Regions from separate parts of the Blastococcus sp. SYSU DS0541 genome, predicted to be linked through region 2. Evidence: riboswitches for the same ligand, from Rfam matches in the RefSeq annotation. Region 2 holds a riboswitch; each other region holds the start of a gene.
What was found. A riboswitch is a leader RNA that binds a small molecule or an ion and turns the genes downstream of it on or off. The one in region 2 is predicted to bind cyclic di-AMP.
Positions count from the first base shown of each region.

Region 1 (4,185 bases), on a different contig from region 2:
CCTGGGCTGCTGGGACGACCACGCCGCCCTGCGCGACCTCGTCGCCTCGGCGCGGGCCGGCGCGACCGGGACGCCGCCGGACCCGGACGCGGTGAACGCGCGGGTGACCGCAGCCCACCGCGGCGCCTCGCGGGAGGAGGTGCTGGCCGCGGTGCGCCGCAACCGCGAGGCGACCGCCCGGTACCTGGCCGAGGAGCCCGTGGAGCTCGACACCGCGCCCGCGGTCTCCGTCGTCGGCCGGCTGCCGCTGCTCAGCGTCGTCCTCGGCCAGGCGTACGAGCTCGCCGTCCACGGGCTGGACCTGGTCTCCTGCGGCGCGGAACCGCCGCCCACCTCGGTGCTGCAGTCGGGGCTGGCGGCGCTGACGGACGTCACCGGCGCCCTCGCGGCCTCGACCGGCATCTCCGGGCGGGTCAGCCTGGTCACGCCCGACGGCGGCTGGGGGTTCACCTCGGCGGGCGGCGGGTGGGAGGTGCGCCGGGTGCCGGCCGGGGTCGTCGAGGGGCCGGCCGTCGAGGCCGCCGCCGCCCTTCTGCTCGATGCCGCGTCCGGGCGGGTCAACCCCGTCCCGGCGGCGGCCCGCCGCAGGCTGAAGGTGCACGACGTGCCGGGCCTGCTGCAGCTGGCGCCGATCGTGCAGCAGGTGCCGGGCATCCCGGGCGGACCGATCCTGCAGCTGGCCGCCCGCACCGTCGGTGGCGCCGGCGGCGTGCTCGGGCGGCTGTTCGGCCGCGGTTAGGCGTTGCCGCGCGCGAGCCGCGTCGTCCGGCCCCGGCACCACCAGGCGATGCCGGCAGCGAGCGCGACGAGGGCGCAGACGGTGCCCGGGACGACGACGGAAGCGCCCAGGTGGGCCAGGAGCACGCCGGCCGAGGCGCCGACGCCGACCTGCAGCACCGTGCTCGGGACCAGCCCCACGGCCGTGGCGGCCACGAAGGGCACCAGCTGGACACCCGCCAGGCCGGCCCCGTAGTTGACGCCGACGAAGGGCACGACCGGCACCAGCCGGGTGACCAGCACCGCAGCGAACGAGCGCCCCGCGACCAACCGGTCCAGGCGCGGCCCGGCCAGCCGGGCGACGGCCGGGCGCCCCAGCCCACGGGCGAGCCCGAACGCCAGGACGGCGGCGAGCAGCCCGCCGGCGAACGCCACGGCCAGCCCCGCCGCCAGCCCGAAGACCGCGCCGAGCAGGGCCGAGACGACCGACCGCGGCACCGGCGCCAGCAGCACGAGCGCCACGGCGCCCACCAGCACCGGCCAGGCGGCGACGCCGGCGCCCGCCACGGCCGCCCGCAGGTGGTCCGCCGACGGCAGGTCCAGCGTCAGCGCCGCTGTCGCACCGCCGACCAGCAGGACGCCGAGGACGGCTGCCCGCAGCCAGGTCCGATCCACCGCCGTCCGCACGCCCCGATCCTGCCGCACGGGGCGCGCGGGACCGGTCAGCTGCAGCTGCCGCCCAGGGAGATGCCGCGCTGCGCCAGCCACGGGACGGGGTTCGTCCGGTCGGCGTAGAGGCCGCCGCGGTGCACCTCGAAGTGCAGGTGCGGACCGGTGGACTGGCCGCGGTTGCCGACCTCGGCGATCTGCTGCCCGCCGCTGACGACCTGCCCCGGTGACACGAAGAACTGGTTCACGTGCCCGTAGACGGTGATGACCCCGTCGTGGTGCTGGATCGCGACGGCGAGCCCGAAGCCGCTGGCCGGCCCGGCCTGCAGCACCACGCCCGGCTCGGGCGTGTAGATCGGGGTGCCGATCGGCGCGGCGATGTCCACGCCGAGGTGCATCGTGCCCCAGCGCGCCCCGTAGCAGGAGGTGACCCGGCCCTGGGTGAGCGCGGCACCGCTACCACCCGGCGCGGCCGCCACCGTCATGACCGCGGCCTGCTCCGCCGCCTGCGCGGCGTCGTACGCGCGGGCGGCGTCCTCGGCGCCCCTGACCTCGAGCAGCCGGATCTCCGCGTCCCGCAGCTGCTGGTCCAGGCTGGCCTTCTCCGCGGTCAAGGCGTCGAACTCGGACTGCGCCGCGGCGAGCAGACGGTCGGCCTCCGCCTGGGCCTCCTGCGCCGTGCGGGCGGCGGCGTCGCGCTCGGCGACGGCGGCCTTGGCCTCCTGGTCGAGCCGTGCCTCGCGCGCCTCGGCGATCCGCAGCTCCTCCAGGACCCGGGCGCGGTCCTCGCCGAGCAGATCCAGCGTCGCGGCCTGCTGCAGCAGCTCACCCGGGCCCTCGGCGTGCAGGACCATCTCGAGCTCGGTGAACGCCTCGTCGCTGCCCATGTAGGCCTCCCGGCCCAGGGTGGCGACGTCGTCCTGGGTGCGGCCGACGGCCTCCCGGACGGCGGCGAGCTCGGCGGCGATCGCGTCGGCGTGCTGCCTGGCGCGGTCGAGCTCGGCCTGGGCGGTGAGCACGGCGCCGCTGGCCTCCTCGGCCTGCAGCGTCATCTGCTGCAGCCGCTCCTCGGCCTCGCGGACGCGCTGCTCGATCGTCGCGACCTCGGCGGCGACGCGGTCGTGCTCGCTCTGCGCTCCACTCGGGGCCGCCGACGAGGACTGCGTCCCGATCAGGGACAGGGCCAGCAGCGCGGTGAGGGCGATGGTCGCCCGGCCGGCGGCGCGGCGTGGTCGCCGCAGGCTGCGGCGCAGGTGGTGCATGGTCGCCAAGGCGACGGTCTCCGTTCCTCGGTCCGCCTACCAGGTCAGCTGACGGGTTCGGGCCGGAACGTGCCCTACCAGCCTGCCCGTGGAGGCGCAGGCGGGATTCACCCCAGAGAACATGGGTCCCCGGTCCCCGCGGCGGTCAGACCGCGGAGTTCGGCGGGGCCCGCCCGAGCCCCCGGGTTCGGGAGCGGGATCGGGTGGGCCGCGAGAGACGGTACAAGCTAAACCTGGATATGTCACAGGCGCATAACGAACCATCTCGGTCCGCCACTCGGGTCCCGAGTCGCGACGCGGGTGACGTACCGGCGTCTGGCAGGCTGCTAGAGCCGGGGCGGTAGCTCAGCCGGTCAGAGCATGGGACTCATAATCCCTGGGTCGTGGGTTCGAGCCCCACCCGCCCCACTCGGCGCCCTCTGGGCGAGGCCCGGACATGAGGAGTGTCACGTTCCCGGGTCGTGCGGTTCGGGGTCCGCCGTCCCGGGCTCGTCGCCGAGCAGTGCCGCGGCGCGCGGGTGCCACGCCGAGCCGCCGGCCGCGACGGCCCGGATGTGACCGGAGAGCTCGGCGGGATCGTCGTCCTTCAGCAGGTAGCCGGCTGCGCCGATCGCCCGGGCCTCGCGGACGCTGGCCGGGTCGAGGCCGCCGGTGAGGAAGACGATGCGGACCTCCGGGTGAGCGGTCCGCACACCACGGGCCGCCGTCAGGCCGTCCATCACGGGCATCTGCAGATCCAGGAGCAGGACGTCGGGGCGCAGCTGCCGCACGGCGTCGGCGACCTCCGTCCCGTCCGCGCACTGCCCGACCACGGCGATGCCGCCGGCCGCCTCGAGCAGCTCGGTGAGCGCTTCCCGCAGGAAGGGGTGGTCGTCCACGACCACCACCCGGATCTCGGACACCTCTCGTCCCGCCTTCCGTGCCCCCCGTGCGTCACGGAACGCGCGGACCGCGTGCGCCCCTTCCCGGCTGCCGTGCAGGGCCGTGCCGCGCCCGGTCGCCGTCACCGGCCTCCCTCCGCGCCCGACGGATCCGCACAGCGTCATGGCACCGGAGCGGTGGCGCATGGTCCCCCCTCTGGTCACGCCCCCGCCTCCCGTCCGCCCCGCGCCGGAGGCTCTCTGACTGATACGCGGCAGGACGCGGTGCATGACGCGACGCATGACGCGGCACCGGTCGGTCCCGCGCTGGAAGAGGCGCGGATCCCTGGTGCATGACGCGGGATCCGCGCCTCGTCACGTCGTCCTGGACCTGCGCGTCATGCGGTGCGCGTCGCCGCGTCCTCACCGGTGCACGGGGAACCGGCAGGAATTCGAGGTGTGCCATGACCACGGACCAGCATGCGCGCGTCAGGTCCGCGGGACTCCAGGACGGGCCGCCCCAGCGCCAGGAGCGGCTCCGGCGGCTCGCGCGGATGCGACGGGCGGCCGGGCACCTGGTGACCGCCGAGATCCTCGAACGCCGCGCCGATCAGGCCACGAGCCCGGTGCTGGCGTCGCTGCTGCGCGAGCGCGCCGGTGAGCGACGCTCGCTGGGA
Region 1 is NZ_JBJHAD010000014.1:80,950-85,134, reverse strand. It holds gene ACI794_RS15385 (maleylpyruvate isomerase N-terminal domain-containing protein) at 1-739, shown strand, start outside; gene ACI794_RS15380 (TVP38/TMEM64 family protein) at 736-1,404, opposite strand; gene ACI794_RS15375 (peptidoglycan DD-metalloendopeptidase family protein) at 1,440-2,648, opposite strand; cyclic di-AMP (ydaO/yuaA leader) riboswitch at 2,682-2,813, opposite strand; tRNA gene ACI794_RS15370 (tRNA-Ile) at 2,983-3,056, shown strand; gene ACI794_RS15365 (response regulator) at 3,095-3,550, opposite strand; gene ACI794_RS15360 (hypothetical protein) at 3,973-4,185, shown strand, end outside.
Region 1: linked by a shared signal. The riboswitch ahead of ACI794_RS15375 (peptidoglycan DD-metalloendopeptidase family protein) and the one ahead of ACI794_RS16365 (hypothetical protein) in region 2 are both predicted to bind cyclic di-AMP.

Region 2 (4,185 bases):
CGCGACCTCCGCGGCGGGGCGGCCGAGGTAGTCCTCGCTGTGCAAGACCACGCCGGCCGAGGAGTCCGAGGCGGTGGTGTCCGGCCCAGGTCCGGAGACGAGAGCCACCGCACCCGCGCCGAGCAGGAGCAGGGCCACCAGCGGCAGCAGCACCGCGACGAGCGGACGGCGGGCGGATGGTCCGGGCTCCGGACGGGTCACCCGGGCGGGCCGGCGCCTCGCGGCCGCCTTGCGCGCGCGCTCCGCCCGGCGCTCACGCTGCACCGGCGCCGCCACCACCGACTGCGTCGGGGCCTCGCCGGACGGCCGCCGGATCGTCTCCTCGATCGCGGCGAGGAAGGCCCCGCCGTCGCGCGGGCGCTCGTCGGGGTCCTTGACCAGGGCGGCGTCGATGAGGGCGCGGACGTCCGGCGGCAGCTCCGCAGGGAGGGGCTCGGGGGCCTCCTGCACCTGCTTGAGCGCGACGGTGACCGGGTTGTCGCCGTCGAAGGCGGGGTGCCCGGTGAGGGACTCGTAGCCGACCAGGCCGAGGGCGTAGACGTCGCTGGCCGGGCTGACGTGCTCCCCCCGCGCCTGCTCGGGCGACATGTACTGGGCGGTGCCCACGACCTGGCCGGTTCCGGTGATCGGGGCGCTCCCCGCCGACCACGAGATGCCGAAGTCGGTGAGCTTCACCGTGTCGTCCGGGCCGAGCAGGATGTTGGCCGGCTTCACGTCGCGGTGCACCACGCCGGCGCGGTGCGCCTCGGCCAGGCCCGCGGCCGCCTGCCGCAGCAGCGCCAGCGTGGCCCGGGTGTCCAGCGAGCCCTCCTCGGCCAGCCGCGCCGAGAGCGACGTGCCCTCGACCAGCTCCATCACCAGGTAGGCCAGGTGCTCGCCCGTGTCCGGGGCCGTCGTCTCCCCGTAGTCGAGGACGGCGGCGATGTTCGGGTGGCTCAACCCGGCCGCGTGGCGGGCCTCGGCGCGGAAGCGGGCGACGAAGACGGGGTCGTCGGCGTACTCGCTGCGGAGCACCTTGACCGCCACCGTCCGGTGGAGCTGCTGGTCACTGGCCCGCCAGACCTCGCCCATGCCACCGACGGCGATGAGCTCGTGGAGCTGGTAGCGGCCGTCCAGGCATCGTCGGCTGGTTCCGGCCGTGGTCACTCCCGAATCTCCCGAATCTCCTCGTGTCGGTGCTCGCGAGGTCCACCCCGTGCGTCCTCGCGTGCCCGTGCGCCTCTCATGGGTGCCCACCACGAGGGGGCCTGAACCGCGACACGCCCGACGAGGTTGCAAGCGGCGGTCGGCCGGGCCGACCGCCCTACCGGCCGCGGGGATCCGCTCCGAGAGGGACAGCACGCAGGCACCCGGCCGGGATCCGCCGGGTCACCTGGGAGCCGCTGCGGGAGTGCTCAGTTGTAGTTGACGTGCACGTGGTCGAAGTGGTTCGCCGTGCCGCTGCCGCGGTCCTCCATGGCCTGCCAGGAGCCGCCCGGCGAGGAGAGCATCCGCTGCTCCCAGATGAGGTAGTCCACGCCGAGCTCGGCCCAGTGCGCGCGGTGGTACTCGACGATGGCGTCCCCGAGGGCGGCGTTCGACATCACCATGTAGTCCAGCGCCAGCCCCGAGGGGTGCCCGCCCGGGTCGGCGGCGCTGGGCCGGGTGCCGCCCAGGGTGATCCCCGCGGCGCCGGGCACGTTGCTGACCACGGCGTCGGCCGCGGCCTGGACCTGCGGGCGCACGCTGCCGGAGCTGTTGGTGATGCGGGCGACGGCGGAGGCCGCCACCGAGGCGGCGGCGGTGGCTGCCGCCCGCGCCTGCTGCGTCGGGCTGGCCGGGGCCGCCGGGGCGTGCTCGTGGGCCTGCTCGGCCGCCGCGGCCTCCGCCGCCGCGGCCTCCTCGGCCGCCTTCTTCTCGGCCTCGGCGCGGGCCACGGCCTCCGCCTCCGCCTTCTGCCGGTCCAGCTCCGCCTGGTCGGCGGCGGCCTGGGCCTGCTGCGCGGCGGCCTGGTCGGCCTCGCGCGTGCTGCGGCTGGCCGCCAGGTCCTCCAGCGCCTGGAGGTCCTCGGTGACGTCGACGGGGCCCGACTGCGCGGAGAGGCCCAGCTCCTGGGCGACGCTGACGGACTCGGAGGTGGTGGCCCCGGCCTGGACGGCGGGGTCGGTACCGACGAGGCCGTTGACCAGGACGGCGCCGGCGACCGCGACGGCGAGGTAGAGGGCCGGCCGGCGGACGGACGCCGGCGGGCGGTGGAGGGCGAGCCGGCCGCGTCGGCCGGTGGTGGTGCGGGGGTCCATGGTGTTCGGGTGCTCCGGGGTGTGGGGCGCGGTCGGCCGGTGACGGCGGACCGCGGAGGATGCGGACAGCGGGCCCGGGCGCGGGTCGCGGGGCCGGCACGCAGCGGCGGGGAGGCCGGTGCGGGTCGGCGGGCGACCGGCGGGGCGCCGGGCGGCGCGTGCGATCAGATCCGCGGACGGGCCCGGAGGCGGCGGTGCCGGCGGGCGCAGGGTCGTGCGGCGGTGCAGGGGCGCGCCATTCGGGGCGGCTCTCCGTTTCTTCCGTGGTGCCGCCTACCGGGTTAGCTGACGGATTCGGGCGCAGGAAGTCGCCCTACCCGCGCCGTCACGTGGCCGGCGCGCGATTCACCCCAGTGCTGCGGTGGGTCCCCGGCCCGTCCCGGAGGACGGCTCGGCGGCGCCCGGCGGACCTCCCCTGGCGGGGAGAGAACGACCGGCCGGGCCCAGCCACCGTAACCGTCGTTATGCAGTCGTGACAATCCGCAGGCGCCGATTTCCAGGACGTGACGTGTGTCGCGGTGGGCCGCCGGCCCGGTCGGTGGTGTAGCGCGGGCGCGCGTCAGCCGGCGTCCGCCCAGGACCGCACGACGGCGACGTCGAGCGGGAAGTCGACGGGAAAGGCGCCGAACAGCAGCCGCCCGGCGGTCGCCGCGGCGGCGCGGACCGCCTCGGCCACCTCGTCGGCCAGGTGCTCGGGCGTGTGCACCACCACCTCGTCGTGGAGGAAGAACACCAGGTGCGGCCGCGCGCCGACGGTGTCGCCGTCCCCGAGCCGCCACAGCCGGTTGCGGAGGTCGGCCAGCCAGCACAGCGCCCACTCCGCGCCCGTGCCCTGGACGACGAAGTTGCGGGTGAACCGGCCCCAGGCGCGGCGGGCCCGGTCCCCTTCCTCGTGCGGCCACGCCCCGGGCCGCGGCGACCCCCGGCCGAGCAGGGTGTGCACCACCTCGCCGCACTCCCCGGCGCGGGCGGCGTCCTCCACCAGCCCGATGGCGCGGGGGTAGCGGCGCGCCAGCCGGGGCATCATGCGCCCGCTCTCACCCCGGGTGCCGCCGTACATCGCGCCGAGGATGCCGAGCTTGGCGTCGGCCCGGGTGGCCACGGTGCCCGCGGCGACCATCCCCGCGTAGAGGTCGGCGGCCCGCGCCGCCTCGGCCATGGCCCCGTCCCCGCTCATCCCCGCCAGCACCCGCGGCTCCAGCTGGGCGACGTCGGCGACGACGAACCGCCACCCCTGGTCGGCGACCGCCGCTGGCCGGACGACGGTGGGCACCGAGAGCGCCCCACCCCCGGAGGACGCCCACCGCCCGGTCACCACCCCACCGGGGACGAAGACCGCGCGGAACCGGCCGTCGCGCACCCAGGTGTCCAGCCACGCCCACCCGTTGGCCGCGAGCAGCCGGGACAGCTTCCGGTACTCCAGGAGGGCCGGGATGCCGGGGTGGTCCAGCTGCTCCAGCGTCCAGGACCGGGTATCGGCGATCGGCAGCCCGGCGTGCTGCAGGACCCGCAGCAGCTCGCCGGGCGAGTCGGGGTTGAGCGCGGGCGCCCCGAACGACCTCCGGACCTCGCCCAGCAGCCGCTCGAGGACCGCCGGGCGAGCACCGGCCGACGGGCGCGGACCGAGCAGGCCGGTCAGCAGGCGCTCGTGCACGTCGGTGCGCCACGGCAGCCCGGTGTGCGCGAGCTCGGCCGCGACCAGCGCACCGGAGGACTCCGCGGCCAGCAGCAGGGCGAGCCGGTCCCGTTCCGGCGAGGCGGCCACGGTCGCCTGCTGGCGCCGGTGCTCGGCCAGCGGGTCGAGGAGGTCGGCGGGGTCGGCCAGCGGGAACAGGGCCGACTCCGGCGGCGGGCCGGGCGCCAGCGCGTCCCAGCCCGGGGTGTCCTCCCCGGCCAGCAGCTCCCG
Region 2 is NZ_JBJHAD010000016.1:35,946-40,130, reverse strand. It holds gene ACI794_RS16370 (protein kinase domain-containing protein) at 1-1,146, opposite strand, end outside; gene ACI794_RS16365 (hypothetical protein) at 1,395-2,279, opposite strand; cyclic di-AMP (ydaO/yuaA leader) riboswitch at 2,550-2,676, opposite strand; gene ACI794_RS16360 (bifunctional 3'-5' exonuclease/DNA polymerase) at 2,839-4,185, opposite strand, start outside.

Region 3 (4,185 bases), on a different contig from region 2:
CCGCCGCCTGCACGATCGCCGCGGCGTCGAGGTAGGCGGCCGGGCCGCTGCCGGGGAGGACGTGCACCTCGTCGGCGGCCGCCAGGTGCGCGGCGTCGGGCTCGTCGGCGGCGGTGACGGCCACCGAGGCCAGCCCCTCGGCGGCGGCGGCGCGGGCGATGCGGACGGCGATCTCGCCGCGGTTGGCGATGAGCAGGCGGGCCACCCGGGGATGCTCGCACGCGCCCCGGACGCCACTGTGGCCCCGGTCACCGCGGCCGGGTGCTCCGCCGCTCAGCCCGCACAGGTTCGCCGGAGAACGTCGCCTTCTGCCCCGCCGGAGTGGGCAGAGAGTGAGCGCCCGACCGACACCTCGCTGGCACAGTCGCCCTCTGCCCCGCCGGAGTGGGCAGAGAGTGAGCGCGCCACCCAAACCTCCCCGGCGCAGTCGCCCTCTGCCCCGCCGGAGTGGGCACAGTCGCCCTCTGCCCCGCCGGTGTGGGCAGAGGGCGACTGTCCACAGATGGACACCAGGGGTCGTGCCGCACCGCCTCCGGTGGAGAGGCTCGGCCGGTGACCGACGACGGTGGGCCGGCGGAGTTCGACCTGTGCGGTCTGGTGCGGCGGATCCGCCGCCGGGCGGACCTGTCCCAGCGGGAACTGGCGGCTCGGTTGGGCGTCTCCAAGTCCACGGTGGCGGCCGTGGAATCCGGTGACCGTGGCATGGACGCCGGGATGCTCGCGGCCGCCGCGGCGCTTGCCGGCCTCCGGCTCGGCCTGCTCGATGACGCGGGACGACCGGTCGCGGGCATGGCGGCGGGCACGGTCCGCGACAGGGTCGGCCGACGGTTCCCCGCCCATCTCGACACGATGCTGAGCGAGGAGCGCGCCTCGCGGTGGGAGCACCAGCCCCGGCGACCACGACCGACGTACACCTTCGACCGTCGATGCCCCTGGGTGGACCCCGCCGACCGCGAGCGCGACCGCCCGGACGACCACCTCGTCCCCCGGCCCGGCGACTCCCCGGAGGAGCGCACCGCGGCCCGTCGGGCGGCCGCCGCCCGACGGCGGCAGGAGGAGCTCCGGCGGCGATTCGAGTCGGGAGCCTTCCGGCACCTCGACGACGGCTGGTCGTGCGCGTGCCCACCGGCATGCCACGAGCTCGACGACCGGAGCGGCCGGCCGGTGCACGTCGAGGACTGCCTGTGCGGCTGCGACGTCGGCTGAGGAATTGGCTACGAGGTCGGAGTGGCCGAGCACGCAGAGTGCAGGAGCGCCGCTGTCCGGAGAAGTACAGGGCCGCACACGGTCGGTAACCCGGTGCCGAGGCGGCCCGTCCGGGGCCGACGGATCTCCCGTGGTCGGCTCGCGAGTCGCGGTCCGGAGCCCCGCGCGGACTCCGCCCCGCGACCCCCACGGGTGGCGTGTCGGCCGCTTTGTGACCTTTCCGTGACCGACCTAGCGTCGTCGCCGGTCCGGCCGGGCTCCCCCGTCACCGCCCCCGGTGACACCCGGACGGACACCGCCGAACCGGGCGCCGGCGCACGCCGGAGCCCGGACCGGGGACCCACCGCAGTAGTGGGGTGAAGCGCCACCGGCCTGTCCGGGGCGCCGGGCGCGTTCCCCGCCCGAACCCGTCAGCTCACCCGGTAGGCGGTTGTCGGAGAACAGGAGAAACCGTCGTCCATGACGACCACTCGTACGACCACCACCCGTCGCTCGCTCCGCGGAGCGGCGCTCGCGCTCCTCACCGGTGCGGGGATCGCCCTCACCCCGTTCACCGCCACCGCCTCCACCGGTGACGGCGGCGGCGGCACCGGCACCGTCGTCACCACCACCGCCGTCGCCCCCAACCACGCCGCGCAGGTCGCCGTCGACACGGCGCTGGCGCAGCAGGGGAAGCCCTACATCTGGGGCGGCACCGGCCCGGGGGGCTACGACTGCTCCGGTCTCACCTGGTCGGCCTACCAGGCGGCGGGCATCGAGATCCCGCGGACCTCCCGCGCCCAGTCGACCGCCGGCCACTACGTGGACCGGGCCTCCCTGCAGCCCGGCGACCTGATCTTCTTCTACGACCCGGTCGGCCACGTCGGCATGTACATCGGCGACGGCCTGATGGTGCACTCCTCGACCTTCGGCAACCCGGTCGCGGTCGTGCCCGTCGACAGCATGTGGGGCTACAACACCGCGCGCCGCATCGTCTGAGCGCCTGCGACGGCGGGTCCCAGGTCGTCCGCGCACGACCGGGGGCCCGCCGCGCGGCTACAGGTGGCGCAGGGTGGCGCGCTTGAGCCGGATGATCAGCCGCATCCCGCCGGACTCGGCCAGCTCCTGCTTCCGCGCGCGCAGCTGCTCACCGAGCTCCTCGAGGCGCTGCTCCCCCAGCGCGTGCGACTGGGGGAACATCCGCTCCTCCTCCTCCATCGTGTGGTGGCGCACCGTCTTCTCCAGCATGCGCACCTCGGTGGCGAACTCCGGGTCGGTGACGTCCATGCGCATGACGGTGGCGACCTGGTCGTCGATCTGCCGGTGCTCGGCGTGCGCGAGGGCCAGCAACGGGGAGACGTCGGGGACGGCGGGGTAGAAGAGCTCGTCCTCGATCTGGGCGTGGATCTCGATCTCGCGCAGGAACTCGTCCCGGAGCTCCTCCCGGCGGGCGGCCTGCCCCTCGGTCGTCTCCGCCAGCTCGCGCAGCAGCCCGCGCAGCACGTCGTGGTGCGCGATCAATACCTCGTCGGCCTTCACCGGGACGCCTCCTCCACCGTGGTCACGGCCGTCGGGGTGCGCCAGCGGGCCCGCCGCCGCACCTCCACCGCGCCGTCGCGGACGCGGGTGTCGTAGCAGGGCAGCGGCGCCGTGGACGGCCCCTGCGCCGGCTCCCCGGTGTCGAGGTCGAACCGCGACCCGTGCCACGGGCACACCAGCTCGTCCCGGTGCAGCCACCCCTCCGCCATGGGGCCGCCCAGGTGCGGGCAGCGCCCGCCCAGCGCGCGCACCTCGTCCTCGGTGCGGATCAGCACCACCGGCACACCGTCTGCGTCGACGCCGAACGGCTCGCCGTCGGGGAGGTCGGCGAGGCGGGCGACCGGCGTGAACCGGCGGGGCGACCGGCCGGCCGCGGAGTGGTCGACACCCAGCCGGTGCCGGTAGGAGAGCGCACCGCCCAGGTAGCCGCTGGCCAGGACGATCGCGTAGCCCGCGGCGGCGGTGACCCGGGCCCGCACCGCGCGCCCACGCCCCCGGTCCACGAACGACCACGTCTGCAGCGCGAGCGCGGTGCTGTTGAGCGCGGCGTGCACCAGACCGACGCGGCGCGCCTCGTCGTGGGCGTGCTGCCAGTCGGTCATGCCGGTCGCGGCGGCGCCCACCGCGCCGGCGATCCCGAACCCGACGACCGTGCGCGCCGCCTGGCCGGTACCCGGGCCGCCGCGGCCGGTGGCGTCGAGCCCGTCGAGCAGCGCGGCCGCACCCCAGGCGCCGATCGGCACGGTGACGAGGAACGGGTGCAGGGGGTGGCCGAACCAGACGCCGTGCAGCAGGTCCTGCAGCGGGCGGGCGTAGCGGCCCGCCAGCAGGAAGGTCAGCGAGATCCCGTGCTCGACCTGGTAGCTCGGCGCGTCCAGCACCTCCATCCGCTCGACCCGGCTCACCGCCCGCTCGAGGAGGTTCCGGACGCTCACCGGTGCGCGTCTTCCGTGGCCATGCCCGGACCCGTGCCCAGCCCGCCGCGGCGGAAAACGGGAGGTGGCGGGCTCGTGCGCCCGCCCGGATGGTCGTAGCGTCCGGCGGCATGGCTGATCGAGCGTTCCGGACGGTGCTGGAGGGCGGCTCCTTCTTCGAGGGTCCGCGGTGGCACGACGGGCAGTGGTGGGCGTCGGACTTCTACCGGCACACGGTGAGCCGGGTGACGCCGGGGAGCCCGGAGACCGTCGTCCTCGAGGTGGAGAACCAGCCCTCGGGGCTGGGCTGGCTCCCCGACGGCTCGCTGCTCGTGGTGTCGATGAAGGACCAGCGGCTGCTGCGGGTCGCCGACGGCCAGGTGTCCACCCACGCCGACCTCTCCGGGGTCTGCGGCGGCTACCTCAACGACATGGTGGTCGACGGCGTCGGCCGGGCGTACGTCGGCGACTTCGGCTTCGACCTGATGGGCGGCGGCGCGCCGGCGGCGGCGTCGCTCAAGCGGGTCGACCCCGACGGCACGGTGAC
Region 3 is NZ_JBJHAD010000009.1:87,069-91,253, reverse strand. It holds gene ACI794_RS11850 (carboxyl transferase domain-containing protein) at 1-205, opposite strand, end outside; gene ACI794_RS11845 (helix-turn-helix domain-containing protein) at 553-1,206, shown strand; cyclic di-AMP (ydaO/yuaA leader) riboswitch at 1,493-1,650, shown strand; gene ACI794_RS11840 (C40 family peptidase) at 1,666-2,184, shown strand; gene ACI794_RS11835 (hemerythrin domain-containing protein) at 2,242-2,724, opposite strand; gene ACI794_RS11830 (Rieske 2Fe-2S domain-containing protein) at 2,721-3,659, opposite strand; gene ACI794_RS11825 (SMP-30/gluconolactonase/LRE family protein) at 3,770-4,185, shown strand, end outside.
Region 3: linked by a shared signal. The riboswitch ahead of ACI794_RS11840 (C40 family peptidase) and the one ahead of ACI794_RS16365 (hypothetical protein) in region 2 are both predicted to bind cyclic di-AMP.

Region 4 (4,185 bases), on a different contig from region 2:
TGCCGGAGGTCGACGACGGCGAGCAGCAGCCCGGCGCCGGCGAGGAAGAGAAAGGCCGGCAGCTCGGCCGCCGCGCCGAAGCGCAGGCCCACCAGGCCGAACAGGATCCCGGCCAGGAGCTCGAGCACCGGTGGCCGCACGGCGACGGGTCCCGGGCCGACCAGCTCCGCCGGCCGCAGCTGCGCCGGCCACGGGAAGCGACCCGCGGCCCGGTTGACCAGATGCCCGACCGGGATGCCGGCGGCTGCCGCGATGAGGGCGACGGCGACGGCGCTCACCGGTGCACTGCTCGCATGGCGATCACGATGACACGACGGGGACCCTGCATCCTGCATCCTGCAGCGGCGCGGCCGAGCATGTCGGGTGTGGGCTTCCGTGGCGCACGAGCGCGCGTCGCGGCTGCGGGTAGGTCAGACTCCGGGCGTGACAGTGGACGAGGGCACCACCCAGCGCACGGCGGCGGTCTGGTCCTACCAGGGGCACGGCGTGCACGCCGCACCCGGCGTGCACGAGTACGCGCTCGAACTGGTCCGGCAGCAGCTGCCCGAGGGCGGCCGGATCCTCGAGGTGGGCGCCGGCTGCGGGGCGCTGGCGTTGCGGCTGCGGGACGCGGGCTTCGACGTCGTCCCCACCGACCTGGACCCGCCGCACGACTGGATCCACCGCCTCGACCTCGACGACCCGCAGTGGACCGAGGCGACCCGTGGCCCGTTCGACATGGTGGTCTGCGTCGAGACGCTCGAGCACGTCGAGAACCCGCGGCAGGTGCTGCGCTCCATCCGGGCGCTGCTGGAGCCCGGCGGCAAGCTGCTGGTCAGCACGCCCAACGTCGGCCACCCGCACTCGCGGCTCAAGATGTTCCTGCGCGGCGCGCCGTTCATCTTCGGGCCGGGGCACTACTACCAGCCCGGCCACATCTCGATCCTCCCCGACTGGATGCTCGTCGAGCACATCCGGACGGCAGGGTTCGGCGACATCACCGTCACCAGCGGGGGGTCGACCTGGTACGTGGGCCTGCGGAAGGTGGCGCACCGGGTCGAGACCGCGCTGCTGTGGGCGATCGGGCTGCGGCCGCGGGCGGAGTCGGGCGAGGGCATCTGCACCTTCGTCACCGCCGTCGCCGTCTGACCGGTCGGCCGGGGCTGACCGGCGTACGACAGCACCTCGACGGACGAGCGCCCCCCACCCGGGGATCCGGGCAGGGGGCGCTCGTCGTCGTGCGGTGTGTGGTTACGGCAGGAAGGCCACGTGCGGGTGGTCCATGTGGTTGGCCGTGGGCGAGCCACGGTCCTCCATGCCCTGCCAGGCCCAGCCGGTCCACGTACCGGCGATCCGCTGCTCCCAGATCACGTACTCCACGCCGAGCCGGGCCGCGTTGTCGATCACGTACTGGGCGACGGCGTCACCCTTGGCCGAGTCGGCGTAGACCATGAAGTCGGCCGCGAGGCCCGCGGTGGGGCTGTGGCCGGGGCGGGTGAGCACCGTCCCGACGCCGTGCACCTCGGCGATCTCCTGGACGTCGGGGCGGACGTGCGCGTCCCACTGGTCGTAGGCCGCCGAGGTCGCCGCCGGGGCCGGGACGGGGGCCGGGGCCGGTGCGGGAGCCGGGGCGGGCCGCTCGTCCCGGCTGGCGCGCTCGGGAGCCAGTCCCCCGCCGCTGAGGGCGAGGACCTGACCGACCCGCAGAACGTTCGCGTCGGGGCCGATGACGCCGAGGTTCAGGGCGTGCAGGTCCTGCCACGTGGTGCCGTGGCGGGCCGCGATCTTGCCCAGCGTGTCGCCGGCGACCACGGTGTACGACCCCGTCGCGACAGCGGGCGCCGCTGCCGGCGCGGCGCCGCCGCCGATGGTGAGGACCTGGCCGACGCGGAGCAGGTTGGGGTTCCCGCCGATCGTGTCACGGTTGGCGTCGTAGATGCTGCGCCAGGTGGTGCCGTGCTCGGCCGCGAGCTTGCTGAGGGTGTCGCCGGGGCTGACCGTGTGCGCGCCGGGGTGGGCGGCCGCGGAGCCCATGGTCCCGAGGGTGAGGGCCGAGGCCGCGGCGAGGACGACGGCCGGGTACGCCACGGTGGTCATGGCGCGGTTGCGGGAGGGACGACGGTGCCGCCCCACGGTGCGATGGCTGTTGGGCATGGAGTGGTGAGCCTCTCGCCGCCTGCGGGGTTAGCTGTCGGGTTCGGGCGAGAGCTGCCCGGCCGCGCATGGCGCGGCTTCACCCCGAGGTCCCGGAGGGGCCACGAACGGTGGGTCCCCCGCGCCTGCCCGTGCGTCTATGACTCCGGGGTGGCCGTGGGCAGGTTCGGCGGGCGGCCATCCGGGCCCGCCGATCGGCGGACGGAGGGAACGGTAGGTATCAGGATCGGCTCGCCACAGGCCGGACCGGTCCTTTTCGAGAACTCTCCGCACGGCCGCACGGCGCGTCACCAACCGTGCGCGCAGCGCCTCCGTTCACCCGTCCGGGTGACGTCCCGACCTCACCGGGCCGGTGGCCGGCGTCGGGCGGGGGACGGACGAGTCGGCCTGTACGCCGGGTTCTGTCCACGGGTGCCTTGCGGCCTCCCGATGGGCGGTCATCCATCTAGGCCTGCCGTTGCCGGCAGGCTCCAGCGGTCTACCCGCAGGCTCGGGCGGGCCGCCCTCGAACGCCTGCGCGGAACGGCGGCGGACCGCCGTCCCTTCTTGACCTAGCTCCGGGTGGGGTTTACCGAGCCACGCCGGTCACCCGGCGTGCTGGTGGTCTCTTACACCACCGTTTCACCCTTACCGGCGCGAACGCCGGCGGTCTGTTTTCTGTGGCACTGTCCCGCGGGTCACCCCGGGTCGCCGTTAGCGACCACCCTGCCCTGTGGAGCCCGGACGTTCCTCGGCGACGGGGTCTCCCCCGCCGACGCGACCGCCCAGCCGACTCGTCCGTCGTGCCCTGGAGTGTAGGGCGTCCGGCACATGGATCCCGCAGCGCGCGGGTACATGCCGTCGATCCCCGCACCACCCGATGGAGGAGGACGTCATGGGACTGATCTCAGGGCTCGTCAAGGCCAACCTGCTCAAGCGACTGCTGAGCCGTTTCAGTCGCCGCGGACGCTGATGGCCTGCAGAGCGGACGCATCCCGACCGCGGTGATCCAGCATCCGCTGCGCTCGTAGGTGCCCGACTGGCCGCCCGCCCCCGTGGGCGGCCAGTCGGCCCGCGCGCTTCTCGGCCTGCGGAAAGTGTCGTACCCCCGTCCTAGCCTGCGGTTGTGTCGGTGGTCGGGTTCGCGGTCGGGGTGAGCGTGGGGCCGGTGTCCGAGCCGCCCTCGCCCTGGGAGCTGAAGGATCCCGATCCTCAGTGGTGGGACGAGCCGTTGTCCGCGTGGCTGCCCGCCCGCCGGTCGGCGGTGGAGGTGGCGGATCTGCTGGGGCAGATCGTGGCCGCCGAGGCGCGGCTGGCGGCGTTGCGGGTGGAGCTGGTGATGGACCTCGCCGCCGCCCGCCCGGCCCCGGTCGATCCGCTGCCCGGCGGGGAACGGGCCGGAACCGTGGGGCCGGCGGGGGTGAGTGAGTTCGTGCCCGATGAGCTGGCGGCGGTGCACAACAGCAGCCGGGCGGCGGCGGTGACCCTGCTGGAGCACGCCGGGGTGCTCACCACCGGGCTGCCGGCCACCTCCGCCCGGCTGCGGCTGGGCCAGCTGGACTGGCCCCGTGCCCGGGCGATCGCCGCGGAGGTCGCCGCCACCGGGGCCGGCACCGATCCGGCGGTGATCGCCGCGGCGGAGGCCGCGGTGCTGCCCGGCGCCACCGGGCTGGGGCTGGGCCGGCTGCGCGAAGCCATGCGGGCGGAGCTGGTGGCCCGCGACGCCGCCGCGGCCGACCGGCGCCGGGAAGCGCGCCGGCGCGGCGCGGATGTGTCGGTGCGGCCGGTCGGGGACGGGATGGGCGAGCTGCGCGCCCTGCTCCCGCATCCCGACGCCCGGGCCTGCCGGGCGGCGGTGGACGGCCACGCCCGGGCGGCGTAGGCGGCCGGGGATGACCGGCCGATCGGCATGCTGCGTACCGGTGCGCTGGCCGATCTGCTGCTCCGGCCGTGGCAGGACCAGCCCGCGGTGACCGCGCAGCTGACCGTGGTCGCCCCGCTGGGCGCGCTCAACCCCGCCCGGTTCCTCGCCGCCGGCGCCCCGCTGCCCGCGGCGTTCACCCCAGCCGGGGC
Region 4 is NZ_JBJHAD010000014.1:118,020-122,204, reverse strand. It holds gene ACI794_RS15570 (prepilin peptidase) at 1-278, opposite strand, end outside; gene ACI794_RS15565 (class I SAM-dependent methyltransferase) at 424-1,128, shown strand; gene ACI794_RS15560 (LysM peptidoglycan-binding domain-containing protein) at 1,231-2,076, opposite strand; cyclic di-AMP (ydaO/yuaA leader) riboswitch at 2,141-2,279, opposite strand; RNA gene rnpB (RNase P RNA component class A) at 2,508-2,909, opposite strand; gene ACI794_RS15550 (DUF222 domain-containing protein) at 3,239-3,994, shown strand; gene ACI794_RS15545 (HNH endonuclease signature motif containing protein) at 4,022-4,185, shown strand, end outside.
Region 4: linked by a shared signal. The riboswitch ahead of ACI794_RS15560 (LysM peptidoglycan-binding domain-containing protein) and the one ahead of ACI794_RS16365 (hypothetical protein) in region 2 are both predicted to bind cyclic di-AMP.